Regions from separate parts of the Sporosarcina sp. FSL K6-1508 genome, predicted to be linked through region 2. Evidence: a T-box and tRNA genes for the amino acid it is inferred to sense, from the RefSeq annotation. Region 2 holds a T-box; the other holds one or more tRNA genes.
The links. The T-box of region 2 lies ahead of proS (proline--tRNA ligase). A T-box ahead of a tRNA ligase gene usually reads a tRNA of that ligase, here a tRNA-Pro.
Positions count from the first base shown of each region.

Region 1 (4,030 bases), 1.3 Mb from region 2:
ATAATACTTTATATGACACAGATATTACAGACGGTGCAGCTGAAGATATCGAAGAATTCACAGGTACCGATATTAACGGTAAATCACGCGGTTTTGTCAGATCAGATGCTTCAGAAAAGTATGAAGCGGAGCTGGACGCTGAAGGAATCGAATCCCCCCTTGGTGATATTCCTTACCATGAAAAGGACAGTTATACTGATAATGAAAAGAAGTGATATTATACCATAAGCCATTTAGGCTTATGGTATAAATGGACAAATTAAAAAGTAGCATTACAAGTTCACTAGAAACTTGTAATGCTACTTTTTTGCATGACCCCTACGGGATTCGAACCCGTGATACCGCCGTGAAAGGGCGGTGTCTTAACCGCTTGACCAAGGGGCCAAAATATATATGGCGGAGAAGGAGGGATTCGAACCCTCGCACCGCTTTCGCGATCTATACCCTTAGCAGGGGCACCTCTTGAGCCGCTTGAGTACTTCCCCATATATATAAATGGCTCCGCAGGTAGGACTCGAACCTACGACCGATCGGTTAACAGCCGATTGCTCTACCACTGAGCTACTGCGGAATGGTGGGCCTAAGTGGACTCGAACCACCGACCTCACGCTTATCAGGCGTGCGCTCTAACCAGCTGAGCTATAGGCCCTTGGAGCGAGTGAAGGGAATCGAACCCTCATCATCAGCTTGGAAGGCTGAGGTTTTACCACTAAACTACACTCGCATAATAATGGTGGCTCAGGACGGAATCGAACCGCCGACACAAGGATTTTCAGTCCTTTGCTCTACCGACTGAGCTACTGAGCCATATATTCGGTTCACATTAAGCAGTTAGCTTAACTTAAACCTTACTATACTACTAATAAAAATGGCGGTCCCGACCGGGATCGAACCGGCGATCTCCTGCGTGACAGGCAGGCATGTTAACCGCTACACCACGGGACCATTTGGTTGCGGGGGCAGGATTTGAACCTGCGACCTTCGGGTTATGAGCCCGACGAGATACCACTTCTCCACCCCGCGACAACAATATATTACTTTTTCTTACACCACTTTTAAAAAATGGAGGAGGTAGAGGGATTCGAACCCCCGCGGGATTTGACTCCCCTGTCGGTTTTCAAGACCGATCCCTTCAGCCGGGCTTGGGTATACCTCCGTGATTATATAGAATAGTGGTGGACCTTGCAGGACTCGAACCTGCGACCGGACGGTTATGAGCCGTCTGCTCTAACCAACTGAGCTAAAGGTCCTTTAAGATGGCGGCAGAGGGGATCGAACCCCCGACCTCACGGGTATGAACCGTACGCTCTAGCCAGCTGAGCTACGCCGCCAGGATCTTTATTGAAATTGTGTTGGTGGAGCCTAGCGGGATCGAACCGCTGACCTCCTGCGTGCAAGGCAGGCGCTCTCCCAGCTGAGCTAAGGCCCCATTCTAACTGATTATTATTTAAGCAACAAATCTGCTTAAAATGGTGGCTTCTTTAAGCGGTGAAGCTGCTTAAAGATCTTAATGGTCGGGAAGACAGGATTCGAACCTGCGACCCCTTGGTCCCAAACCAAGTGCTCTACCAAGCTGAGCTACGTCCCGTTAAATTATGAATTATAAAGTGCAAATTGAAAAGTTATAATGGTGCGCCCGGCAGAAGTCGAATCCACAACCTCCTGATCCGTAGTCAGGTGCTCTATCCAATTGAGCTACGAGCGCATATGATTAAAAATGTTATTAATGCCGAGAACCGGAATCGAACCGGTACGGTAGTCACCTACCGCAGGATTTTAAGTCCTGTGCGTCTGCCAGTTCCGCCACCCCGGCAAAAATATGGAGCGGAAGACGGGATTCGAACCCGCGACCCCGACCTTGGCAAGGTCGTATTCTACCACTGAACTACTTCCGCATTATAAGTGCGGGTAAAGGGAGTCGAACCCCCACGCCCGAAGGCACTAGATCCTAAGTCTAGCGCGTCTGCCAGTTCCGCCATACCCGCAATATAAATCATGACTGCTAAGTCATAAAAATGGTGAGCCATGCAGGATTCGAACCTGCGACCCTCTGATTAAAAGTCAGATGCTCTACCAACTGAGCTAATGGCTCGAAAAGTGGTGCCGGAGAAAGGACTTGAACCCTCAACCTACTGATTACAAGTCAGTTGCTCTACCAGTTGAGCTACTCCGGCGAAAGAATTAAAGTAAATGGTGGAGGATGACGGGCTCGAACCGCCGACCCCCTGCTTGTAAGGCAGGTGCTCTCCCAGCTGAGCTAATCCTCCTGGGTTATATTTTATAATGAATTGATAAATTCATCAGCATTTTCATCCACACTGTTTTTTCTATGTATTAATTGCTTGTCCCACTATGTGTGAAATGCAAGCCACTTACTACAAAGACTTTTTATGTAATGAATCTCACAGGCCCGGCGGCGTCCTACTCTCACAGGGGGGAACCCCCAACTACCATCGGCGCTGAAGAGCTTAACTTCCGTGTTCGGTATGGGAACGGGTGTGACCTCTTCGCAATCGTCACCAGACCTGCATCATCTTTTCTCAAAGACAATATTCATTATATCAGTTTCTAAACTTAATTGCAAGTACTTTTTTTTATGAACGGTACTTATTCGCTCAAAACTGAATGAAATAGACATTGTGCTACACGAATCAGGGTAATCAAGCCCTTTTCAAAATTGGTTAAGTCCTCGATCGATTAGTATCCGTCAGCTCCACACGTCGCCGTGCTTCCACCCCAGACCTATCAACCTCATCTTCTTTGAGGGATCTTACTTACTTGCGTAATGGGAAATCTCATCTCGAGGGGGGCTTCATGCTTAGATGCTTTCAGCATTTATCCCGTCCATACATAGCTACCCAGCGATGCCTTTGGCAAGACAACTGGTACACCAGAGGTATGTCCATCCCGGTCCTCTCGTACTAAGGACAGCTCCTCTCAAATTTCCTGCGCCCGCGACGGATAGGGACCGAACTGTCTCACGACGTTCTGAACCCAGCTCGCGTACCGCTTTAATGGGCGAACAGCCCAACCCTTGGGACCGACTACAGCCCCAGGATGCGATGAGCCGACATCGAGGTGCCAAACCTCCCCGTCGATGTGGACTCTTGGGGGAGATAAGCCTGTTATCCCCGGGGTAGCTTTTATCCGTTGAGCGATGGCCCTTCCATGCGGAACCACCGGATCACTAAGCCCGTCTTTCGACCCTGCTCGACTTGTAGGTCTCGCAGTCAAGCTCCCTTATGCCTTTGCACTCTGCGAATGATGTCCAACCATTCTGAGGGAACCTTTGGGCGCCTCCGTTACTCTTTAGGAGGCGACCGCCCCAGTCAAACTGCCCGCCTGACACTGTCTCCTGCCCCGATAAGGGGCATGGGTTAGAAGTCCAATACAGCCAGGGTAGTATCCCACCAACGCCTCATCCGAAGCTAGCGCTCCGGAATCCAAGGCTCCTACCTATCCTGTACAGGCTGCACCGGAATTCAATATCAGGTTACAGTAAAGCTCCACGGGGTCTTTCCGTCCTGTCGCGGGTAACCTGCATCTTCACAGGTATTATAATTTCACCGAGTCTCTCGTTGAGACAGTGCCCAGATCGTTACGCCTTTCGTGCGGGTCGGAACTTACCCGACAAGGAATTTCGCTACCTTAGGACCGTTATAGTTACGGCCGCCGTTTACTGGGGCTTCAATTCGAAGCTTCGCTTGCGCTGACCTCTCCTCTTAACCTTCCAGCACCGGGCAGGCGTCAGCCCCTATACTTCACCTTGCGGTTTTGCAGAGACCTGTGTTTTTGCTAAACAGTCGCCTGGGCCTATTCACTGCGGCTCTCTCGGGCTTTAACACCCTACCAGAGCACCCCTTCTCCCGAAGTTACGGGGTCATTTTGCCGAGTTCCTTAACGAGAGTTCTCTCGATCACCTTAGGATTCTCTCCTCGCCTACCTGTGTCGGTTTGCGGTACAGGCACCTCCCGCCTCGCTAGAGGCTTTTCTTGGCAGCGTGAAATCAGGGACTCCGGGGAATACTCCC
Region 1 is NZ_JBBOXF010000001.1:1,996,536-2,000,565, reverse strand. It holds gene MKZ11_RS10090 (TraR/DksA C4-type zinc finger protein) at 1-215, shown strand, start outside; tRNA gene MKZ11_RS10085 (tRNA-Glu) at 313-384, opposite strand; tRNA gene MKZ11_RS10080 (tRNA-Ser) at 395-485, opposite strand; tRNA gene MKZ11_RS10075 (tRNA-Asn) at 497-571, opposite strand; tRNA gene MKZ11_RS10070 (tRNA-Ile) at 573-649, opposite strand; tRNA gene MKZ11_RS10065 (tRNA-Gly) at 651-724, opposite strand; tRNA gene MKZ11_RS10060 (tRNA-Phe) at 732-807, opposite strand; tRNA gene MKZ11_RS10055 (tRNA-Asp) at 870-945, opposite strand; tRNA gene MKZ11_RS10050 (tRNA-Met) at 949-1,023, opposite strand; tRNA gene MKZ11_RS10045 (tRNA-Ser) at 1,064-1,156, opposite strand; tRNA gene MKZ11_RS10040 (tRNA-Ile) at 1,174-1,250, opposite strand; tRNA gene MKZ11_RS10035 (tRNA-Met) at 1,258-1,331, opposite strand; tRNA gene MKZ11_RS10030 (tRNA-Ala) at 1,354-1,429, opposite strand; tRNA gene MKZ11_RS10025 (tRNA-Pro) at 1,512-1,588, opposite strand; tRNA gene MKZ11_RS10020 (tRNA-Arg) at 1,629-1,705, opposite strand; tRNA gene MKZ11_RS10015 (tRNA-Leu) at 1,728-1,813, opposite strand; tRNA gene MKZ11_RS10010 (tRNA-Gly) at 1,821-1,895, opposite strand; tRNA gene MKZ11_RS10005 (tRNA-Leu) at 1,904-1,985, opposite strand; tRNA gene MKZ11_RS10000 (tRNA-Lys) at 2,017-2,092, opposite strand; tRNA gene MKZ11_RS09995 (tRNA-Thr) at 2,099-2,174, opposite strand; tRNA gene MKZ11_RS09990 (tRNA-Val) at 2,192-2,267, opposite strand; rRNA gene rrf (5S ribosomal RNA) at 2,409-2,524, opposite strand; rRNA gene MKZ11_RS09980 (23S ribosomal RNA) at 2,678-4,030, opposite strand, start outside.
Region 1: it encodes a tRNA-Pro, which carries the amino acid that the T-box ahead of proS (proline--tRNA ligase) is inferred to sense. The anticodon was not compared.

Region 2 (4,030 bases):
CATGTATATGGGAGTGTTTTTCACGGAATGTACGGGCTTTGTCCAATAAGCGTGTTTGCATTGTCGCTAATTCTTCTTCAATTTTTGCGACGAGTACGGAAAGCTCCACAGCTTCTTTTTCGTCTTCATCTCGTGCTTTGATGAGCGCTTGATTTTTTTCTAAATCACGTGGTCCTAATTCTACTCGAACCGGTACGCCTTTCAATTCCCACTCATTGAACTTGTAACCTGGTGATTGATCGGAGTCGTCTAAACGCACACGAATTCCTTTTGCTTTTAACTCCGCAAAAATCCCATCTAGTTTCTCCATAATTTCAGGGTTTTTCTTCCATGGCCCTACCGGAATTAATATGACCTGTGTTGGTGCAACACGCGGTGGTAGTACAAGACCTTGTTCATCCCCATGAACCATGATGACAGAACCAATCAATCGTGTGGAAGTTCCCCATGATGTTGTATGAACAAATTCATGCTTATTTTCTTTATTTAGATACTTAATATCAAATGCTTCCGCAAATTTCGTTCCTAAGTAATGTGAAGTTCCCGCTTGAACAGCCTTTCCGTCCCTCATCATTGCTTCGATGGAATACGTATCCACTGCTCCTGCAAAACGCTCGGAAGGCGTCTTTTGACCATCATATACTGGAATCGCCAGCAACTCTTCGACAACTTCTTTATAAATGTTGAGCATTTGCATCGTTTCAGCACGTGCTTCTTCTTCATCCACGTGAGCTGTATGCCCTTCTTGCCATAAAAACTCAGACGTCCGAATGAACGGAAGTGTTTTCTTTTCCCAACGGAAGACGTTCGCCCATTGGTTAATTAACACGGGTAGATCTCGATAGCTTTTAATCCAATCTGAATAGAGATGCCCGATCATCGTCTCAGAAGTTGGACGAAGTGCTAAACGCTCCTCTAGTTTTTCACCCGCAGCTTCGGTAACCCAAGGGAGTTCTGGTGAAAACCCTTCGATATGATCCTTCTCTTTTTCGAAAAATGACTCTGGAATCAGCATTGGGAAATAGGCATTACGATGTCCCGTTTCTTTAAAACGTTTATCCATCTCAGCCTGGATATGTTCCCAAATTTCATAACCATCCGGTTTGAATGCAATGCACCCGCGAACTGGCGTGTAATCCATTAAATCCGCCTTTTTAATTGTGTCGATATACCAGCTTGTAAAATCATTTTTCTGTTGATTGGTCATTAATTTCCCCTCCTAAAATAATAAAGAAATCCTTCGGTTGCCTGAAATCTGGACATCAAAAAAGCACAAAGTTGCCCTTATAATAAGGACGTCTTTGTGCTGAATGGACGTGGTACCACCTTAGTTTAGCCTAAATTAAGTTAAATTCAAGCCCTCTAAAACGTTTGATAACGAAAACGACTCGGTTATGTTGGCATAACGTCTCAGTGGTAGGTTTCAACAAGAAGGGGTGATATAGCTTTCAGCAAGTCGCTACATTTTCTGTTTCACAATTCTTGTCTACTTGATCACATCAAAGATTTCATATTACTTTTAATATATCAAATACAAGTGTTTCGTACAACCAGATGAGACTTCATTTTACAGGTATCACGTATAAAGACATATATTGTCGCATACGACTGCACAGTCCTTTTGAAATCTTGCGCTAAAAATAGCTTACACTAACGGTTTCGATATCTAGTCTTAATTTAACTTTTTTCATCCTCAAGTAAGTGTCTACCATCGCCGCTCTAAAAATACATAAAACACCCAAATGTACGGGATTATATAAATAGCATACAAGTAATTTAAGTTAATTCTGAAATGCTCACTCTGGGCTTGAAGATAAAAGGATAGCTTGGTTATTGGTACTGTTTTTATGATAATGGCTATGACTGTTAATCCAATCATGATTTGAAATACAGAATTATTTGTTAGGCTTTCAAATAACGGAATGACCTTAAGTATAATTGAAAATTGTACAAAGCATAGGAATTCCTGTACTTTTTGTTCCAACTTTTCGTTATTTAATCTCGTAACTTTTCCAATTTTGAATCCCCCTTTAGAGTGTGAGCTTATATAGGATGTAAAAGATAGATCTGTTGGGCTATTATTATTCGTCATGCTATACTAAATGAGAATTGTTTTCATTTGTAGTTTAGAAAACTCCTATACTTTCTAAACATAAAGGGGGATTATCAGATGAGTTATCAAGAAGGGAAAAACATAGTCGAACAAAACATTTTAGGTCGGAGGACAATCAAATCTTTTAAAAAGGATTCGATTAGTGCTGAAGTGATTATTGAGCTGCTAAATGTGGCGAAATGGGCACCGAACCACAAGTTGACGGAACCGTGGCGCTTTCAATTGTACGTGGATGAAGGAAAAGAACAGTTTGTTCAAGCCTATATTCATTCACAGCCGAAAGTAGATGGCGAAATTTCAGAAAAAGTGAAAAGAAAAGCACAATATTTCCGGGATATTCCGGTTCATCTTGTAGTTGTTATGCCTGAAGACCCCCGCCAAAGAAGGTGGGACGAGGATTACGGGGCGGTTTCCTCACTAATTCAAAACTTCCAGCTTGCGGCATGGGAAAGGGAGATCGGAATGATTTGGCGAACGAATGATTGGGTGTACGATCCGTTATTCAGGGAAGCTATCGGTGTCCTACCTGGTGAAAAAGTAGTAGCGACGTTGATGATTGGCTATCCTAAACATATACCCGAGGCTCAAACACGCACGGATATTCGTGAACTTGTTACGATCATTAATAACTAACCTTTCGAATTGAAGACTAAGTAGTACTTGTGAACGGTTATCCGAATTAATTAATACACATACTCATAAACTCCTGTCATTAGCAATATAGTTAGGCTATATAAGTTAAGATATGGAGGAGGATATCATGCAAACAAAAGAAGTACGCTTACGTCGAATTCAGCAACTAGCTCATGAAATCATGGATGAGATGAATAGAGGGAATGAGCCGAGACAAATTGAAACGTTAAATCTTGCGGTTGATAATCTATCTCGGGCACTTGGAGATTTAGCCGATCCATTCGGTAATTATTCACTCGACTATATAGAAGAAAAAGTAGGAAATGCCCATTATCTACTTTTTAAAAACGAAAAAAAGGTAAAGATTTATACTTAATGAACGGCTATCCCTTATGACTAAAATCCCGCTAATCTCGTCTAAAGTTCCAACGAGAGTACCGGGATTTTTTGTTACGCTCTATGTTTTCATTTATAGGAGTTCTTTCTGATTTCCGGACGCACAACTAGCACATCTTCATACGCCAAAGATCAATAGTTGTTCCTTGGTTAACGGTACCCCTACTGAATAAAGTTAAACTCAGGGAAGTTGGATAAATCGGAAAACCGGATGAAAAATACGCCAAACGCTAAAATGCCAAGAAATAGAATCATAAACGTTTGCTTGAACGTATTTTTGACGCGCATGTGCGTCAAAACGCCGCCAATTTGAATGAAATCATGATGAATTAGCAAATCAAGCTTTACTCGTGTTCGGTAGAAAACGAAAAAGAATGGTTTCAAGTGCCTGTCCTCACAGATTAGTTAAAATCCATACTCCTCATCTTTTAGTTTCCGAATCCCTACATAAGCATCGACAAGCAGTACGGTATCTTCCACTAAGCGCTCCAGACGAAAGAGAACATCATCATTGACGATTTCTTTGCGATGGAAATCCTTTTCTTCTATAAATACATAAGTGGGTACAATATGTGCCTTCATATATGCTAAAATCGGCTTTAACTGTTGTTCCACCATCAAGTAATGCTTTGCAGTACCAGCTGTTACGAGCATACTCACCACTTTATCTCGGAACGCATTGACCGGTAATAAATCAAAAATATTTTTGAGCGTAGCCGGGATAGAAGCTTGGAACGTCGGTGTTCCAATAATAATGGCATCCGCGGCCATTAGCGTTTCTGTAACGTACTTGGTGTCGCCCTCATAGTCCCAATAATTACGCCCGTCACTAAAGACCATTTCAAACTCGGCCAGATCCAGTAATGTAATCTCTGCATCTGGATATTT
Region 2 is NZ_JBBOXF010000001.1:657,484-661,513, forward strand. It holds gene proS (proline--tRNA ligase) at 1-1,207, opposite strand, end outside; T-box leader at 1,289-1,512, opposite strand; gene MKZ11_RS02965 (nitroreductase family protein) at 2,171-2,746, shown strand; gene MKZ11_RS02970 (hypothetical protein) at 2,874-3,122, shown strand; gene MKZ11_RS02975 (hypothetical protein) at 3,305-3,526, opposite strand; gene MKZ11_RS02980 (NADPH-dependent FMN reductase) at 3,548-4,030, opposite strand, start outside.